DNA from 3 places in the Afipia massiliensis genome. Region 1 is predicted to be linked to each of the others. Evidence: predicted binding sites of a transcription regulator. Region 1 holds the regulator's gene; each other region holds the start of a gene.

Region 1 (6,370 bases):
CCTCCCGCTCTCGCCAAAGCTTACGAGGCCGGCGGCGCTGCGTGTCTTTCGGTGCTGACCGATACGCCATCGTTCCAGGGTTCGCTCGCATTCATGGTCGCCGCGCGCGCTGCGGTCTCGCTGCCGGTGCTGCGCAAGGATTTTATGTACGACACCTATCAGGTGGCAGAAGCCCGCGCGCATGGCGCCGACTGCATCCTGATCATCATGGCCGCGCTCGACGACACTGCGGCGAAGGATATCGAGGACGCAGCCTTCGCACACGGCATGGACGTGCTGCTGGAAGTTCACAATCGCGAGGAACTCGACCGCGCATTGAAGCTGCGCTCGCCGTTGCTCGGCGTGAACAACCGCAACCTGCGTACCTTCGAGACGACGCTGGCCACCAGCGAAGAACTCGCGCCGCTGATCCCGACGGATCGCATCAGCGTCGGCGAAAGCGGAATCTTCGCACCGGAGGATCTCGCGCGTCTCGCAAAGGTCGGCATGTCGACCTTCCTCGTCGGCGAAAGCCTGATGCGTCAGGCCGATGTGACGACCGCGACCCGCACCCTGCTCGCTCGTAACGACGCGCAACGCGCCACCGGGACGCGCTGAGCCGTGGCCAAAGAGAAATCAAAGAAGAAAGCAAGCGCCGCCCTTACCCACATCGATGCCAAGGGCGAAGCCCGCATGGTCGACGTGTCGGCCAAGCCGGACACCGAACGCGTGGCGGTGGCCGAAGGCCGTGTCATCATGACCCGCAAGACGCTTGATCTCATCGTCAAAGGCAACGCCGCCAAGGGCGACGTGCTGGGCACCGCGCGCGTCGCCGGCATCATGGCGGCGAAGCGCACGTCCGATCTCATTCCGCTTTGCCATCCATTGGCGCTGTCGAAAGTCACGCTCGACATCACACCCGACACCAAGCTGCCGGGCTGCCGCGTGCGCGCCACGGTGAAGGTCAAAGGCCCCACCGGCGTCGAGATGGAAGCGCTGACCGCCGTGTCGGTGGCGTGCCTCACCATCTACGACATGGTGAAGGCCGTGGAGCGCGGCATCCAGATCGAAGCCATCCGCCTGGTCGAGAAAAAGGGCGGAAAATCCGGTCACTACCTGGCCGATTACTGAGGAGCGTCCTATGGCGCTGATGCCGGTCGCCGACGCCTATGTCGCCGTTCTCAAGGACGCCAGCGCCCTTCCCGAAGAAACCGTTGCGCTCACCGATGCGTTTCATCGCACGCTCTCCCGCGACGTTGCAGCCCTTCGCACCCAGCCGCCCGTCGCGCTGTCGGCGATGGATGGCTACGCGGTGCGCGCGGCGGATGCGGTGCCGGGCGCGCGGCTGAAAGTGATCGGCGAAGTCGCGGCCGGACGGCCGTTCAATCAAGCCATTGGCGCGGGACAGGCAGCGCGCATCTTCACCGGCGGCGTTGTTCCCGGCGGCGTCGACGCCGTCGTCATTCAGGAAGACACCACGCGCGACGGCGAGTTCGTCATCGTCAACGAAGCCATCGCAGAGGGAAAGAACATCCGCCCCGCCGGCATCGATTTCCGCGAAGGCGACGTGCTGCTGCCGCGCGGTTCGTGGCTCAATGATCGCGCCCTGGCGTTAGCCGCAAGCATGAACCATCCGCAGTTGCCGGTGCACCGCCGCCCGAAGGTCGCGATCCTCGCCACCGGCGACGAGCTGGTCGCGCCGGGCACGACGCCCGGCCCCGGCCAGATCGTCTACAGCAATCTGTTTTCTCTCAGCGCACTGGTGCGAAGCGAAAGCGCGGAGGTCATCGATCTCGGCATCGCGTGCGACACGCTTGAATCCACCGCGAACGGAATCAGCCGCGCACGCGACCTCGGCGCGGACGTTCTCGTCACCACCGGCGGCGCGTCGGTCGGCGATCACGATCTCGTTCAGGCTGCGCTGAAAGCCGAAGGCTTCGACATGGCCTTCTGGAAGATCGCGCTGCGCCCCGGCAAACCGATGATGCACGGGCGGCTCGACACGATGCGCGTGCTCGGGCTGCCTGGAAATCCGGTGTCGTCCTATGTCTGCGCCTTCCTGTTTCTGGTGCCGCTGATCCGCGCGCTCTCGGGGCGGACGAGCGTCGATCATCTGCTTGAACGCGCCGTGCTTGGGCGCGAATTGCCTGCCAACGACAAGCGGCAGGATTATCTACGGGCGCGGCTCACGCCCGGCAGCGACGGCTTGCCTGTCGCAACCTCCGTGGGCGCGCAGGACAGCTCGCTTGTAGCCAATCTGGCCGCGTCCGATGCGCTGATCGTCCGCGCCCCCCATGCGCCAGCCGCCCCGGCTGGCTCGCCCTGCACGATCCTCCGGCTTCCCGGCTGATCCCTAAACCCTCCCGCCGTTCACGAGAAATTAAGGGGTTGCGGAACACATATGGAACATATAGTGTTCGTTCATGATTTGTTTCGAGTGACTCGCACCCCTTAAGTGTCCTTCCCGTACTTCTTTCAGTGGGATCTAAAGAGGCGCGGCATCGGCTCAAAACTCGAGATTCTAGGGATCGGGGACCAATTCAGATGCTGACACGCAAACAATACGAGCTTCTGCGCTTCATCAACGAGCGGCTCAAGGAAGCTGGTGTTCCGCCCTCCTTCGACGAAATGAAGGACGCGCTGGACCTGCGTTCCAAGTCCGGCATCCACCGGCTCATTACCGCCCTTGAAGAACGCGGCTTCATCCGCAGGCTCGCCAACCGGGCCCGCGCCATCGAGGTCATCAAGCTTCCCGAACTCGGCGCCAATCCGGGCGGCGCACGCCGCGGCTTCACCCCGAGCGTCATCGAAGGCAACCTCGGAAAGGTTCGCGCGAACACCTCCGCCGGTCCCGACGAGGATGTGAGCTACCCCGTTTCCGTACCGGTCATGGGCCGGATCGCGGCAGGTACACCGATCGAGGCGCTGCAGACCCGCAGCCACACCATCAGCGTGCCGCCCGACATGCTCGGGTCCGGCGAACACTACGCCCTCGAAGTGCGCGGCGATTCCATGATGGAAGCTGGTATTCTCGACGGCGATACCGTGCTGATCCAGCGCAACGAGAGCGCCGACACCGGCGACATCGTGGTGGCGCTGATCGATGAGGAAGAAGCCACCTTGAAGCGCTTCCGGCGCCGCGGTGCGTCCATCGCGCTCGAGCCTGCCAACGCGGCTTACGAGGTCCGTATCCTTCCGCCCAATCGCGTGCGCATTCAGGGCAAGCTGATCGGGCTCGTTCGGAAGTATTGAGTTCGGTTTGGCACGAACTGAAAAAATGGTCCGGCGCCATTCCGGGGCGCGAGCGCTTGCGAGCGAACCCGGAATCCAGAAACTGCTTCCACCGAACCCTGCTGGATTCCGGATCAACCCGCTGCGCAGCCTGTCCGGAATGACAGCGCGATCAATCATCAGGCTGGAGATCACTTTCCGTCGGCGTGGCGTCGACCGGCTGGACCGGACGGTTTAGCCGGACAGCAGAGACGTCAGACTCGTCTTCAACATTTGCCGGTGACCAGGGCCGATCCACGCCGCGCGGCCGGTTAGCCGTGATCGCGTAGCCGTCCGCTGTTTTGCGCAAGGCCAGCGTCCCTCGCCTGCGCAGCATCTCCTGATCCAGCACCATGGCCGCGCAGTCGGTGGGCGGTTGCCGAAGCGTCACGATGACCGCGGCCCGCGCGCAATCGTCCGCGAATGCGTCAGGCTTCAGTGTCAGCGCAATGGTCGAACCATCCGCCGCCTGCACCACGCATCCGGACGTGTCGCACGAGACACCGTCGGTCAGCGACGCATCGATTGCCTTGCGCATGTCGGCATCGGCCGCGAGCCATTCGCGCGACAGGAACGCGTCCTTTCCGGTGCGCATCAGGCGCAGCCTGCCGTCCTTCCCCCGCACCGCGACCGTATGTCCGTCTCCGGCAACAAGGATGTCCGGCTGCGGCGTGGTCAGTGCCCAGACCGTTGCCAGCGCGATCAGCCCTGCGCCCGCCCAGCGCAGCGGTGTCCGTAGCAGGCCGAGCGCGATGATGCCTGCGCTCATCACCGCCAGCGGGCCGGTCCCGAATGACGCGATCCGCCCGATGGCGCCCGGGAGCGCGGCAACCCATTGCGCTACCGCCACCATCCAGCCGATGCCGACATCCATCAGCCGCCAGAACAGGCCGTCGAATCCGAACGGCATGGCGAGCAGTCCCAGCAGTCCGGCCGGCATCACCAACACTGAGACCACCGGCATCGCCGCGAGATTGGCCAGCACGCCGTAGGGCGTGACGCGATGAAAATGAAACGCCGCGTAAGGCATGGTCGCAAACCCTGCGACGAGCGATGCCAGCGCCAGCATCGTGATCTCACGCCCGCCCCAGAGCGCCGCGCGCGCCACCTGCGCATTGTCAGGTGACGCAAACAGATTCGGCATGCCGATCTGGACTAGCGCGACTAATCCCAGCGTCGCCGCGAACGACATCTGGAAGCTCGGATGCACCAATGCTTCCGGCGCGATCAGCAGCACGATCATGGCCGCCACGGCGAGCGTGCGAAACGTGATCGCGCGCCGGTCCACCATCACGGCGATCAGCACCACCGCCGTCATGAAGAACGAGCGCTGCGTCGCGACTTCCGCGCCCGACAGCAGAAGATAGAAGGCGGCGGCGAGCAGCGCCGCAACGGCCGACCATTTCTTGATCGGGAACGTCACGGTGAGCGCGGGAAACAGCGCCAGTAGCGCACGCACCGCGAAGAACACGACGCCCGCCACCACCGCCATGTGATAGCCGGAGATCGACAGCACATGGCCGAGCCCGGAAATGAACATGGCGTCGTTGACCGGGGCGGAGATCGCATCGCGGCGTCCGGTGAGCAACGCCGTTGCAATGGCGCGGTTGTCGCCGCTGAGCACGCTGCGAATGCGCGCGTCGATCGCATCGCGCATGCCCTGCATCGTGGCTGCATAGCGCAGATAGGTGCCGCCACTGCGCGGCGCCTCGACGGTCTTGATCGCGCCCATGGCGAAGCCTGATGCGCCGATGCCTTGGAAATACATATCGCGTCCGAAGTCGTAACTCCCCGGACGCAGCGGCGAGAGCGGCGGCAGCAGTCTCGCCTTGAGCTCAACAAAGCTGCCAACCGCAGGCGCAGTGCCTTTCTTGACAGACAGCCGCACGCGCTCGAGTTTGATCCCGCCGCGCGGCGATTCCATTTCTTCGACACGCAGCACGAAGCGATCGGTGCGTTCGCGCTCGTCGCGGGTTTCGACAAAGCCCTTCATCGTCACCGAGAACATCGGACGCGCCAGCACACCATGAGCGACGCGCGCGGTTTTCAGCGCCGCCGTCGCGAAGCCCGCGGACAACGCGGCCAGCATCACCACGAGAGGAAAGATGCGACTCCGCCGCGCGAAGAACGCAGCGACACAGAGCGCGAGCGCCGTGACAGCAGCGACCGAGGCCACAGGCTCGCGATCCACCGCGAAGTAAGCGGCGATGCCCGCGCCGAACGCGACCGGCACCCACGGCAACAACCGGCCCGGCCCGGCTTCCGCCGCGACCCAGTTCCGGATCTTTTCAGTCAGAAATGCGGATCCGCGCTCGGCGGCATCGCCGGCATCTGCGCGCACGGCACCGCGCGGCGGCCATGTGATGGCCCGCCCCGCCCGGCCTTGGGATCGCGTCTGATGCTCGCCCCCGCCCGCCATCGCTTCGCTCCGGCATCGCTTTCGCAATGCTAGCGGAAGCGATCAGCCAAACCAGCGGAACGGATACAGAATGGACGCATATATTCTTTAGATGCCCCGTCCTGAAAAATTGACCGGAAATGCGGTCATTAAAACGAGAGACAGGCCGTCATTGCGAGCGAAGCGAAGCAATCCACCTTTGGGAAAACAAGAACTGGATTGCTTCGTCGCAAGTGCTCCTCGCAAAGACGAAGTACGAAAGCTTGCAGCGCGTCGGTATCTCTAGCTCCCTGCCGAGACCTTGGCCCAGGTGTCGCGCAGACCGACGGTGCGGTTGAAGACCAGCTTGCCCGGCGCGGAGTCCTTGTCGCGGCAGAAATATCCCTGCCGTTCGAACTGTATCGCGCCTTCGAAATTGTCGCTCGCCAGCGCCGGCTCCAGCATCGCGGTGACGGTTTCGAGCGACTCCGGATTGATCTGCGACGCGAAATTCGCGGCGTCGGGCTGTGGCGTGGTGAACAGCAGATTGTAAAGCCGCACCTCCGCTGGCACAGCTTCCGTCGCGCTGACCCAGTGGATCGTCGCCTTGACCTTGCGTCCGTCGGGCGCATTGCCGCCCTTGGTTGCGGGATCGTAGGTGCAACGCAGTTCGACCACCTCGCCTGCCGCGTTCTTGATGACGTCGCGGCAGGTGATGAAATAGCCGTAGCGCAGCCGCACCTC
Region 2 (6,370 bases), 2.0 Mb from region 1:
ACGAGATGGGCGACACCATTAAAACGGGGCGGCGCGGATCGCAATCCGGCACGCTGATTGTCGATGGCGTGCAGGGCCATGTCGCCTATCCGCACCGCGCGTCGAATCCCGTTCCGGATATCGCTGCGCTGATCGCGGCATTGAGCAGCGACCCACTGGACAAGGGGACCGATCATTTCCAGCCGTCGAACCTTGAGTTCACCTCGGTCGATGTCGGCAACACCGCATGGAACGTCATCCCCGCGCAGGCACGGGCACGCTTCAACATCCGCTACAACGATTGCCACACCCGCGAATCCCTGCGTGCGCTGATCGAAGAGCGCGTGACAAAGGCAAGCGGCAACCGCATCAAGGCGCATATCGCGTGGGAGCCGTCGAATGCTGACGTGTTCCGGACCAAGCCGGGACCGTTCACTGATCTCGTGGCCGCGGCCATCGAAGATGTCACCGGGCGCAAGCCGGACCTCAACACCGGCGGCGGCACGTCCGACGCGCGTTTCATCACGCATTACTGCCCGGTGCTGGAATTCGGCCTTGTCGGCCAGACCATGCACCAGATCGACGAACGCACGCCGGTGTCCGACCTCGACAAGCTTACGACAATCTATCGCGGCGTGCTGGATCGCTACTTCGCATGAGTGCTGAAAGCATGAGCGGTCACGTTATCATTCTCAGTGCGATCGACACCGAGCTGAACAAGGCGCGCGCACCTGAGGGCGTCGAGGTGATCTACACCGGCGTCGGCAAGATCAATGCGGCGAGCATCGCGACGCTGGCGGTGATGGCGCTGCAGCCGAAGCTCATCGTCAACTACGGCACCGCCGGCAAGATCGCCCACATCCACAACGGCCTTGTGGAGGTCGCGCACACTGTTCAGCGCGACATGGCGGCGATGCCGCTGGCGCCGCGCGGCCGCACGCCGTTCTCGCCGGAGATGGACCGGCTGTCCTCCGGTCACGGCAGCGTCGTCTGCGGCACCGGCGACAGCTTCGTTACGTCCGTCGATCCATGGCTGGTCGAGAACAACATCGACATTGTCGACATGGAGCTGTTCGCCATCGCTCATGTCTGCCAGCGCCACGGCGTACCATGGCGGGCATTCAAGTTCATCACCGATGCCGCCGATGAAAACGCCGCCGACCACTGGAACGAAAACGTTGCCAATGGCGAGGATTTGTTCTGGGATGTGATGAAGACGCTATCGTAACGGGGAATGCCCATGCAACGCCGCAACATCAACGCCGCCGACGCCCCGCAACCCTTCGGCTATGCGCAGGTCTGCGAGGTCAGCGGCGCGCAGCGCCTGGCCTTCGTCAGCGGACAGATTCCACAAACCGTGGATGGCACCGTGCCGGAGACGTTCGAGGCGCAATGCCGGCTGATCTGGGCCAATATCGAAAGCCAGCTCAAGGCCGTCGACATGACCCTCGCCGACGTCGTCAAGGTCACGGTGTTTCTGTCGGACCGGAAGTACGCGCTGGAGAACCGTACCGTTCGCCAGAGCGTCCTCGGCACCCTTGCCCCGGCCATGACGGTGATCATCGCCGGCATTTTCGACAGCAAGTGGCTGCTGGAAATCGAAGCCACAGCGGCGGCGTAAACTCCTCCCTCGCCCCGCTCTTGCGGCTCTTGGACCCTCTCCCCTTGTGGGAGAGGGTGGCGAGATTGAGTGAAACGAAATCGAGCCGGGTGAGGGGGTAATCTCCGTTTACACACGAGCGCATTTACCCCTCACCCGCCCTCGCTTTGCTCGGGCACCCTCTCCCACAAGGGGAGAGGGAAAGTGAGCGCAGCATCCGGCTCACCTAATACTCGACACGCACCAGATAAAGCCCGTCCGGCGGCGCGACAGGGCCGCACGCGGCGCGATCGCGAGCCTCAAGCGCGCGCCGCATATCCTCGGCTTTCCAGCGCCCGTGACCAACCCACACCAATGAGCCGACCATCGAGCGCACCTGACTGTGCAGGAACGACCGCGCCGAGGTGATGATGTTCACATCGTCGCCATCGCGCGTCACGTCGAGCGCATCGAGCGTCTTCTCCGGCGACTTCGCCTGACATTCAGTATCGCGGAACGTGGTGAAGTCGTGCTTGCCGACCAGCACCTGTGCGGCCTCCTGCATCGCCTCGACATTCAGCGGCCGCGCCACACGCCACGCATGCCCGACCTTAAGCGCGAGATTGGCCCGGTGATTGACAATCCGGTAAATGTAATGACGCTTGGTCGCTGAGAACCGCGCATCGAACGTCTCCGGCACAATCTCTGCTGACAGCACGCCGATGGGATTTGGCCGCAGATGCGCATTGAGCGCATCACGCACACGGTCCGCTCTATAATCCTTCACGAGGTCGATATGTGCGACCTGCCCGAGCGCATGCACGCCCGCGTCGGTACGGCCCGCACCGTTGACGCGGACATCGCCGCCGGTCATGGCCTTTACCGCGGCCTCCAGCGCGCCCTGCACGGAAGGGCCGTTGTCCTGATATTGCCAGCCGCAGTAGGGCGTGCCGTCATATTCGATAATGAGTTTGTAGCGGGGCATCAAACCACGACCCGCGCCGGCGGCTTCAATTGCGTGCCATTCAGAAATGCATCGGCTTTCATCGGTGGTTTTCCGGCGCGCTGCAATTCCAGAATCCGGATCGCGCCATCGCCGCAAGCAATGGTCAGCTTGTCATCCAGCAAATCGCCTGGCGCGCCAGAGCCCTTCGCCAGCTCGCAACGCAGCACCTTGATACGCACCGGCTCACCATCGATGACGATCTCGAACCACGCGCCGGGAAACGGCGACAGGCCGTGAATATGCCGCAGCACCTCGCGGGCAGGTTTGCTCCAGTCGATCCGCGCTTCGGCCTTGTCGATTTTCGCGGCGTAAGTGACGCCCTGCTCGCTCTGCTTGGTCAGTTGCAGGCCGCCGCGTGACAGCCCGCCCATCGCCCGCACCATCAGGTCAGCGCCCAGCGGCGCCAGCGTGTCGTGCAGGTCCTGTGCGGTCATCGTGTCGGTGATCGGCAGACGCTCGGCCATCGCGACATCGCCGGTGTCGAGCCCGACGTCCATCTTCATGACCATGACGCCGGACTCAGCATCGCCCGCCATGATCGCGCGGTTGAGCGGCGCGGCACCGCGCCAGCGCGGCAGCAATGACGCGTGGAGATTGAAACAGCCGAGCGATACGGCGTCGAGAATGTTTGCGGGCAGGATCATGCCGTAGGCGACCACCACTGCCGCGTCGGCATTGTGCGCGCGAAACTCCGCTTCGGCTTCCGGAGTCCTCAAGGTCTTTGGCGTCAGCACCGGGATGCCTAGCTGCCGCGCGGCCTGCTCCACCGGGGTCGCCTGCAATTTCATGCCGCGCCCTGCCGGCTTCGGCGCGCGCGTATACACCGCCGCGATCTCGTGACCGTGGTCCGCGAGCGTCAGCAGCGTCGGCACCGCGAAGTCCGGCGTGCCCATGAAGATCAGACGAAGCGGCATGCAAAAATCGCTTTCGGCGACTGGATTTATTTCGCCGCGAGCTTGGCGGCCTTGGTGAACTTCTTCATCACGCGGTCGCGCTTGAGCTTGGAGAGATAATCCACGAACAGAACGCCGTTGAGATGGTCGATTTCGTGCTGGATGCAGGTGGCGTAAAGTCCCTCGGCATCTTCCTCGTGAATCTTGCCATCGATGTCCATGAAGCGCACGCGCACCCGCGCCGGCCGCTCCACCTCTTCGTAGTATTCCGGAATCGAAAGGCAGCCCTCTTCGTAGACCGAGAGTTCCTCGGACGCCGACAGGATTTCCGGATTGATGAAAACGCGCGGTTCCTTCTCCCCCTCCTTCTTGGAGAGGTCCATGGTGATCAGCCGCAGCGGCACCGCGATCTGGATCGCGGCGAGACCGATGCCCGGCGCCTCGTACATGGTTTCGAACATGTCGTCGGCGAGTGCCCGGATCTCGGGCGTGATCTTTTCGACCGGCTTGGAAATCAGCCGCAGCTGCTTGTCGGGTAGGATGATGATGTCACGATTGGCCATGGGCGCGATGTAATGGGAGCGCCCGCCGCGGTCAAACCCGGCGTGACATCAGGCGCTTGGCCGGAAGCGAAAGTCGTTAACCGGTGATTAACCATAAAAATCAGGGAGTTGTTAACCATAAATGTTCCCCATTCGTTCGCATCTGGTCCCGAATCGGGTTACAACGGCGACATGAACGAGATCCTTTTCATTGTCGGCGATGTGCCGGTCCGCATGAGCGCTGCCCTCATCGCATTCGGCGCGCTGGCGCTGCTTTTGCTGCTGGCCATCGCCATCGTCATCGCCCGCTCTGGCCGCAAGGGTGCGGAGGCGGCCATGGCACAGGCCGTGCGCGCCGACGAGCTCGAGGAGCGGTTGGCCGAGGTGCTGCGGCTACAGAGCGAATCCACCGGCCGCGTTCATGAAATGGGACAGGCGCTGGTCGGGCGGCAGGCGGAGATGGCCCGCGCCGTCAACGAGCGGCTGGATTCGGTGACGCACCGCGTCGGCCAGTCGATGGAACAGACCACGCGCAACACAATGGATAGCCTGCGCGTGCTGCACGAACGCCTCGGCATCATCGACAACGCGCACAAGAATCTCACCGACCTCACCTCGCAGGTGACGACGCTACGCGACGTGCTCGCCAACAAGCAGTCGCGCGGCGCGTTCGGCCAGGCCCGCATGGAAGCCATCGTGCAGGACGGCATGCCGAAGGGCTCTTTCGCGTTCCAGCACACGCTGTCCAACAACAAGCGGCCGGACTGCGTGATATTCCTGCCGGACCAGCGGCCGCTGTGCGTCGATGCGAAATTCCCGCTGGAGGCTGTCACCGCACTGCGCGACGCGCGCAGCGACGAGGAAAAGAAATTCGCCACCCAGCGGCTGCGGCAGGACGTGATGAAGCACGTCACGGACATCGCCGACAAATACCTGATCCCCGGCGAAACGCAGGACACCGCCCTGATGTTCGTGCCGTCGGAATCGGTCTACGCAGAAATTCACGACGGTTTCGACGACGTGATCCAGAAGGCCTACCGCGCACGCATCGTGCTGGTGTCGCCGTCACTGCTGATGCTGGCCATCCAGGTGATGCAGCAAATTCTGAAGGACGCGCGGATGCGCGACGCGGCCGATCAGATCCGCACCGAAGTGATGCACATGTCGGACGACCTCGCCCGGCTGCGCGAGCGCGTCGTCAAGTTGCAGAAGGACTTCGGCAACGTGAACGAGGACGTGCGCCAGATCCTGATTTCCGCCGACAAGATCGAAAAGCGCGCCGGCCGTATCGAGGAACTGGATTTCAGCAAAGCCAGCGAGCCCACTGAGACGCCGCGCGTCGTTGCGTCCGGCGGACCCGATCTGTTTCCCACCCATCCGCTCCGCAAGTTGCAGGCGGGGGAGTAGCGTCAGCCTCTTCCGCGACCTTCCCGCGGTGCTGGCCACATACACGATGTCGTCCCCGCGCAGGCGGGGACCCATACTCCCTGAACTAACGATCCTGAATAAGTCCTCGGCGCAGCATCCGGGAAAACAACCTGGGCCGGTGGTTATGGGTCCCCGCCTGCGCGGGGACGACGCGGGGAAAGATCGCCCGAATCTGCTAACACCCCTGCATGACAGCGCCTGAAACCGTCAAACCGACGCCAGCTTCTGCCCGCACCTCGTGGCGTGAAGCGCTGGCGGTCTATCTGCAGCCTCGCGTGCTGATCGTGCTGGTCCTCGGCTTCTCATCCGGCCTCCCGCTGGCGCTGTCCGGCTCGACGCTCCTGGTATGGATGCGCGAATCCGGCGTCGATCTCGGCACCATCGGCCTGTTCGCCCTGGTCGGCACACCCTACACGCTGAAGTTTCTCTGGGCGCCGCTGGTGGACGCGCTGCACGTACCGCTGCTGACGAAGTGGCTGGGGCGACGGCGCGGCTGGCTGGTGTTCGCGCAATTGTTGCTGATCGCCGCGATTTTACTGCTCGCCGTTACCGATCCGGCGAAATCGCCGTTCTATGTCGCACTCGGTGCGTTGCTGGTCGCAGCCGCATCCGCCACGCAGGATATCGTGGTCGATGCCTTCCGCGTCGAGAGCCTGCCCGAGAGAGAACAAGCCGCCGGCATGGCCTCATACGTCGCGGCCTATCGTGTCGGTATGCTGATCTCGACCGCCGGCGCGCTGTTTCTGGTCAGCGGTTTTGAAGCCACCGGCCTGACCAAATCCATCGCCTGGATGTGGGGCTACATCGCAATGGCGGCGATGGTGCTGATCGGCATGATCGCAGCGCTCATCGCCACCGAACCCGAACAGTCGCGCCGCGCCAAGGAAGCAACCAGCGGCGAGAGCGCCATCACACGCGTCACCAACGCCTCTGTCGGCGCTTT
Region 3 (6,370 bases), 1.7 Mb from region 1:
AGCTGGATCACCGTGGGCGCCGCGGGCGCCAGCGTCCACACCGCGCAGACGCGTATCCTGCTCAAGATCCAACTGGTCGGCTCGGGCGCAGTGTCGGTGGTCAACCTTCCGGTCTATGTCGAGATCGCAGCGGGCACCGCGACGCTCAACGCGGTGTCGTGCGGCTATCCCAACGTCAATACGTCAACGGTGACGCTCGGCGTCTCGCCCGGCATTGTGGACGCGTGGATCGGCGACGTGACGCCGGCCATGATGACGAATTTCTCCACCAAGCCGAATCCGCCGCCAGCCAATATCGTCAACCTCGGGATCATCCAGGTATCAGGCCGGGCGCATGCCACCATGGCCAACACATCGCCGACCAGCGTGAACTTCAGCTACGCGGACATTCAGGCGCGCACCAAGAAGACGGTGAACACCACGTCGTTCACCGCATCGCTGACGTCGAGCCTTCTGGGTGATCTGCAACTCGGCGTGCAGCTCGGGCCGCTCGGCCTGCCGATCCCCGGCATCGGCGCGCTGGTGGCCAGCATTATCGGCGGCGCGACCGGCTCGATCGACACGCTGCTCAACTCGGTGTTGCAGACCCTCGGTGTCGGCCTCGGACAGGCGGATGTCTGGGTCAACGGCATCCGCTGCGACGGCGCGGTGCTGGTGAATTAGTTCCTTCCCTCTCCCCTTGTGGGAGAGGGTGCCTGAGCGAAGCGAAGGCGGGTGAGGGGTGAACTCTCGACTGATAGGAGCCCCCTCACCCGGCTCGCATCTGACGATGCTCGCCACCCTCTCCCACAAGGGGAGAGGGGGACACGCCCGTTGCGCTTGCCCCTCTTTAGTTCGGCTGATAACCCGTGGCCTGATATGTATGCAGACATTCTGCATACCGGATCACACGGATTCCATGACCGACAAGAAACCCAAAAAACCGCAGAAACTGCGCGCGCGCTTGCCGCGCGGGCTGGTGGATCGCACGCCCGCCGAAATCGCCGCCACGCGGCAGATGGTCGAGACCATCCGCGAGGTCTATGAGCGCTACGGGTTCGAGCCGGTGGAAACCCCGGCGATGGAATACACCGACGCGCTCGGAAAGTTTCTCCCCGATCAGGATCGCCCCAACGAGGGCGTGTTCTCGTTTCAGGACGACGACGAGCAGTGGATTTCGCTGCGCTACGACCTGACCGCGCCGCTGGCGCGCTACGTCGCGGAAAATTTCGACACGCTGCCAAAGCCGTATCGCTCCTATCGCAACGGCTATGTCTACCGCAACGAGAAGCCGGGCCCCGGCCGCTTCCGCCAGTTCATGCAGTTCGACGCCGACACGGTGGGCTCCGCTTCGCCCGCCGCCGACGCCGAGATGTGCATGATGGCCGCGGACACCATGGAAGCGCTCGGCATTCCGCGCGGCTCCTATGTGGTGAAGGTCAATAACCGCAAGGTGCTCGACGGCGTGATGGAAAGCATCGGCCTTGGCGGTGATGAGAATGCTGGCAAGCGGCTCACGGTGCTGCGCGCGATTGATAAGCTGGATAAATTTCCGGTCGAAGAAGTTCGCAAATTACTCGGTGAAGGTCGAAAGGATGAAAGCGGCGACTTTACCAAGGGAGCCGGGCTGAATAGCGCGCAAGCTGACAAAGTTCTCGTTCTGTTTGAGATTGCTTCGATGAGCGCGGCTGCAAGGTTAAGCAATGTTGAATTTCAGCAAGGCGTCGCGTCGGGTGAAATCACAACCAGAAAAGCTGAAGATATTCGGGCGCAAGGAATTTTTGGCGGCATTGCGCACAACCTTCTTGGGTCATCTGTAGAAGGGCTGGCGGAGCTTCAGGAAATTTGGAAGTTGCTGCGTGCAGGTGGATACGACGATGGTCGTGTTCGCATCGATCCCTCCGTCGTCCGCGGTCTCGAATATTACACCGGCCCGGTCTACGAAGTTGAACTGCTGCTCGACACCAAGGACGAGAAGGGACGCCCGGTGCGTTTCGGTTCGGTCGGCGGTGGCGGACGCTATGACGGGCTCGTGTCGCGCTTTCGCGGTGAACCGGTCCCGGCGACGGGATTCTCCATCGGCGTGTCACGGCTTCAAGCTGCGCTGACGATGCTCGGCAAGATCGACACCACGCCCGAGTTTGGTCCCGTCGTTGTTGTGGTGATGGATCGCAACGAGATCGCGCAGTACCAGAAATTCGTTGCGACGCTGCGCAATTCGGGCATCCGCGCCGAACTCTATCTCGGCAATCCGAAGAACAATCTCGGCGTGCAATTCAAGTATGCCGACCGGCGCAATTCGCCGTGCGTCGTCATTCAGGGCGGCGACGAAAAGGCAAAGGGCGAGGTGCAGATCAAGGATCTGATCATCGGCGCGGAAATTGCCGGAGACACCGGCAATCGCGACGACTATCTGCAGAAGCAAGCCGAGGCGCAGTTTGCCGCGAAGGAAAGCGAACTGGTCGAAGCCGTGCGCAAGGTGCTCGCGCGGCATAATGTGGTTTGGAAGTGAATTTCACCCTCTCCCCTTGTGGGAGAGGGTGGCGAGATCGAGTGAAACGAGATCGAGCCGGGTGAGGGGGCGGAATTCATCACCCCCTCACCCGCCCTCGCTTCTCTCGGGCACCCTCTCCCACAAGGGGAGAGGGAAAGAGAAAGCAGACGAACGCCACTTAGGCGTCACAAACAAAAGGAAGCAACAATGCCTGAGGTTATCGTGAACATGGCCGCCGGACGCACCGACGATCAGAAGAAGGGCATGATGTTCGACATCACCCAGGCGCTGGTGAAGAACCTCGGTGTCGATGCGGAAGTCGTGACGGTGCAGATCAATGAAGCGCCGCTGACCCACAAGATGAAGGGCGGCAAGACCTTCCTCGAGCGCAAGGCCGCAGCGAAGTAAGCCTCAGGACGCCAGCATGAACGTGCTTGAGAAAGTCGCCGTCGGCATTCCCGGTGAAACGGTTGTGACCGTTGCGCACGACATGACGGTGCAGCATTTCCTGTCGACCATGCCGGCTGTCTATGCGACCCCGGTCATGATCCTGCACATGGAAAAGGCCAGCACCGCCTCCATCGCCGACCTGTTGCCGGAGGGCTATGTCAGCGTCGGCATGGAGGTGAATGTCCGGCATCTGGCGGCGACGCCAGTCGGGCGCACGGTGCGCGTGACGTCGCGCGTGCGCCAGATCGACGCCAAGAGCGTGCTGTTCGATGTCGAAGCCTGGGACGGGTCCCGCAAGATCGGCGACGGCACCCATCGGCGCGGCGTGATCAATATCGCGGCGTTCGAAAAGCGGTTCGGCGTCAGTTGATGCGGCCCGCGCCGGTCCCTTTCGAGCATTTCTGATTGTTCCGGAGCCTCGAACGAGGCTAGGTTTCCGGCCGTTCGCCAACGGAGACGTCCGATGAGACTCGTGCTGATTGCCGCCGCGGCCGTGATGCTGTTTTCCGGACAGGTTCATGCGCAGGGCAGGGGGCGTCCCGGCGGCGATACGGGTGCTTCGCAGCCCCAGGGCGAGGACCGGCAGAAGCGCATGGCCCGGGAAGAGGCCGCCGCCAGGGCCGCCATGAAGAATGTCCCGGATTCGAAAGAGAAGTACGATCCCTGGAAGATCGGGAAGTAGTGAACCGACACAACCTCGGTCGTCATCCCCGCGAAAGCGGGGATCCATAACCACCGGGCGACCCGGTTGGATGCGGACGGGGCAGCAACTTCATAAAGTTCAATGACAGGGAATATGGGTCCCCGCCTTCGCGGGGACGACCGCGGTTTCACGTCGCAGAAATGGTGTCGTCAGTAGCCGACCCGCAGCGGCCGATCGAGATGGCCCGGATGGACCCAGACGCAGGCAAAGGAAATATAGCCGCCGTACTGGGCATCGGTGCCGGTCAGTTTCACGGCCTTGCCGTAGCGGGCGCAATGATCGACCGCCATCGCCTTGATGTCCGCGCCTTCCTTGTAGAGCGAATAGGCGATGATGCCGCCGGTGTCGTTGCCCTTGAAGGGTGGCACCGTGTCGACAAACGCGTTTGCGGGCGTCAGCGCAAGGGTCCCCAAAACTGCTGTCAGGATCACCGTTCCAGTCGCTCGCATCATGCTCTCCGTTCGATTCCACCCTCACCATAAGGCGGTCGGGCTGCCATGGAAAGAACGCCGGCGCGATTCGATGGGGGTTGGTGGCCGAGTGTTGCCGCGCTGCACTTGACCGGCTGACGGCTTCGCGGCACCTTCCGACGCAACGACCATTCGGTGGACCGCCTTCATGCGCGACCTTTTCTCGACAATCCGGAAACTGACTCTTGCCTTGGCGCTTGGCGCCATGGCCGGCCTGACGGCATTCAGCCCTGCGGCCGAGGCCGCCGGTGTCCTGGAGCGCGGCATCTGGCTGTCCGGCCCGCGCTACGACGGCGCCATACGCCCCTGCAGCGAAGCGCTCGGGACCATTTCCCAGCAGTTCGCGGAAAAAGAGAGCAAGTTCTGGAATTCGGCGCTTGTAATTACAGGCTACGCCAACGTCCACGAGGTGGCTTTCCGCGCCTGGGCCAATGACAGCATTCCACGTCGCTTCTGCACCGCCAGCGCCATGCTGAACGATGGCCGCGCGCGTCAGGTGCATTTTTCGGTCATCGAGGACGGCGGCTTCGCCGGATTCGATTCGGGCGTCGAATGGTGTGTGGTCGGCCTCGACCGCAACTGGGCCTACAACCCGTCCTGCAAGGCCGCGCGGCCTTAAAGCTTCGCAAAATCGATTCGTGATTCGGGTCGCCCCGTCCGCGTTGCGGTGGACGAGGCGATTTTGTTCTTGAAATGTTCTTTTGGCCTGACTAGGCTTTAAGCATTGCGTAGTCCGCACGAGCGACCCGGCGCTGACCGGAGGATGCGGAGAGGGGTGGGGGCGTCGCCATGTTCGGTTTCAGGTCTGGTTCGTCGGCCGCTGTTTTTTCATTTGGGTTTTTACGCACTGAGTCGTTGTTCCGCCGGTTCGCCGCCCCGCTGCTCGGCCTCGTGATGGCCGGCGTCGTCGCGGGCTCCGCATCGGCGCAGGATCATCGCCAGAATGCGCCCGGCGAGTTCGACTTCTACGTACTCGCACTGTCGTGGTCGCCGTCGTTCTGTCAGGCCGCGAGTGAGCGCGGCAATTCCGGCCGCGGCATCCAGACCCAATGCGCCGGCCGGCCGTTTTCTTTCGTCGTGCACGGGCTGTGGCCGCAATACGATCGCGGCTTTCCGAACTACTGCCAGCGGCCGTCGCCGCGACTCGACCGCAAGGTCATGACCTCGATGCTCGATCTGATGCCGGCGCCGGGCCTGATCTACAATGAATGGGACAAGCACGGCACCTGCTCGGGGCTGGGTGCCCGCGCCTATTTCGAAACCACCCGCAAGGCTCGCGCAGCGGTGAAGATTCCGGCCGAATATCTCGAACTGGCCGACACCAGACTCGTTGCGCCCGCTGACATCGAGGATGCCTTCATCAAAGCCAATCCCGGCCTCTCAAGTTCGGCCATTGCGGTGACCTGCGACAGCAAGCGTCTCAGTGAGGTGCGCATCTGCATGAGCAAGGACCTGCAGTTCCGTGCCTGCGAGGAGATCGACCGCCGCGCCTGCCGCCGCGACAAGGTGGTGATGCCGCCGGTGCGCGGGGGGTGAGTTTGCGCCGTCACCCTGAGGTGCCGTAGCGTAGCGGAGGCCTCGAAGGGCGACGGCAAAACATCCGCCTTCTGAATCGTTATCCTTCGAGGCTCGCAAGAGCTCGCACCTCAGGATGACGGATTTCACCTGCGTTACGTGCGTTACTTTCCTCGCGCGATGTCGTAACTGTCGCGCCATGAACTACCGTCACGCATTCCACGCCGGAAACTTCGCCGATGTCATCAAGCACATCGTGCTGGTGCGCATCCTCACCTATCTGCACGAGAAGCCGGCCGCGTTCCGCGTGATCGATACCCATGCCGGCGCCGGGCTGTACGATCTGACCAGCAGCGAGGCAGAGCGCGGCGGCGAATGGCGCACCGGCATCGCGCGGCTGATGCAGGCGCGTTTGTCCGAACCGGTCATGGCGCTGGTCGCGCCCTATCTCGACATCGTGCGCGCGTTCAATCCGCAGCGCGATCTCACCGCCTATCCGGGATCGCCGTTGGTCGCGCGCGCGCTGCTGCGGCCGCAGGACAGTCTGGTCGCCTGCGAACTGGAGCCGAACGCACGCAAGCAACTGATTTCCGCATTGCGCCGCGACACGCAGGCGCGCGTGGTCGATCTCGATGGCTGGACCGGGTTGCCGGCATTCGTGCCGCCGAACGAGCGGCGCGGGCTGGTGCTGATCGATCCGCCGTTCGAGAGCCGCGACGAGTTCAAGCGGCTGGCGGATGGCTTCAGCGCGGCGCACGC

Evidence for each region. Region 1 encodes LexA, which represses DNA repair genes until DNA is damaged. Its sites were predicted from a motif close to TGTTCNNNNTGTGTTCNG; they were not measured.
Region 2: YH63_RS09440 (DNA recombination protein RmuC) is a predicted target of LexA. The motif match lies at 4,143-4,160, and genes of this name have one in related genera.
Region 3: YH63_RS11120 (ribonuclease T2) is a predicted target of LexA. The motif match lies at 4,780-4,797, and genes of this name have one in related genera.

Annotation. Positions count from the first base shown of each region.
Region 1 covers NZ_LBIA02000001.1:4,028,153-4,034,522, forward strand. Annotated here, with positions in the region: gene trpC (indole-3-glycerol phosphate synthase TrpC) at 1-597, shown strand, start outside; gene moaC (cyclic pyranopterin monophosphate synthase MoaC) at 601-1,110, shown strand; gene YH63_RS19400 (molybdopterin molybdotransferase MoeA) at 1,121-2,329, shown strand; gene lexA (transcriptional repressor LexA) at 2,524-3,231, shown strand; gene YH63_RS19410 (ComEC/Rec2 family competence protein) at 3,383-5,668, opposite strand; gene YH63_RS19415 (glutamine--tRNA ligase/YqeY domain fusion protein) at 5,930-6,370, opposite strand, start outside.
Region 2 covers NZ_LBIA02000001.1:1,998,565-2,004,934, reverse strand. Annotated here, with positions in the region: gene dapE (succinyl-diaminopimelate desuccinylase) at 1-638, shown strand, start outside; gene YH63_RS09465 (5'-methylthioadenosine nucleosidase) at 650-1,207, shown strand; gene YH63_RS09460 (RidA family protein) at 1,220-1,600, shown strand; gene truA (tRNA pseudouridine(38-40) synthase TruA) at 1,806-2,543, opposite strand; gene fmt (methionyl-tRNA formyltransferase) at 2,543-3,478, opposite strand; gene def (peptide deformylase) at 3,505-4,020, opposite strand; gene YH63_RS09440 (DNA recombination protein RmuC) at 4,192-5,406, shown strand; gene YH63_RS09435 (AmpG family muropeptide MFS transporter) at 5,616-6,370, shown strand, end outside.
Region 3 covers NZ_LBIA02000001.1:2,329,591-2,335,960, forward strand. Annotated here, with positions in the region: gene YH63_RS11085 (TadG family pilus assembly protein) at 1-663, shown strand, start outside; gene hisS (histidine--tRNA ligase) at 899-2,491, shown strand; gene YH63_RS11095 (tautomerase family protein) at 2,681-2,881, shown strand; gene YH63_RS11100 (thioesterase family protein) at 2,898-3,293, shown strand; gene YH63_RS11105 (hypothetical protein) at 3,387-3,605, shown strand; gene YH63_RS11110 (hypothetical protein) at 3,776-4,075, opposite strand; gene YH63_RS11115 (hypothetical protein) at 4,245-4,715, shown strand; gene YH63_RS11120 (ribonuclease T2) at 4,886-5,632, shown strand; gene YH63_RS11125 (23S rRNA (adenine(2030)-N(6))-methyltransferase RlmJ) at 5,811-6,370, shown strand, end outside.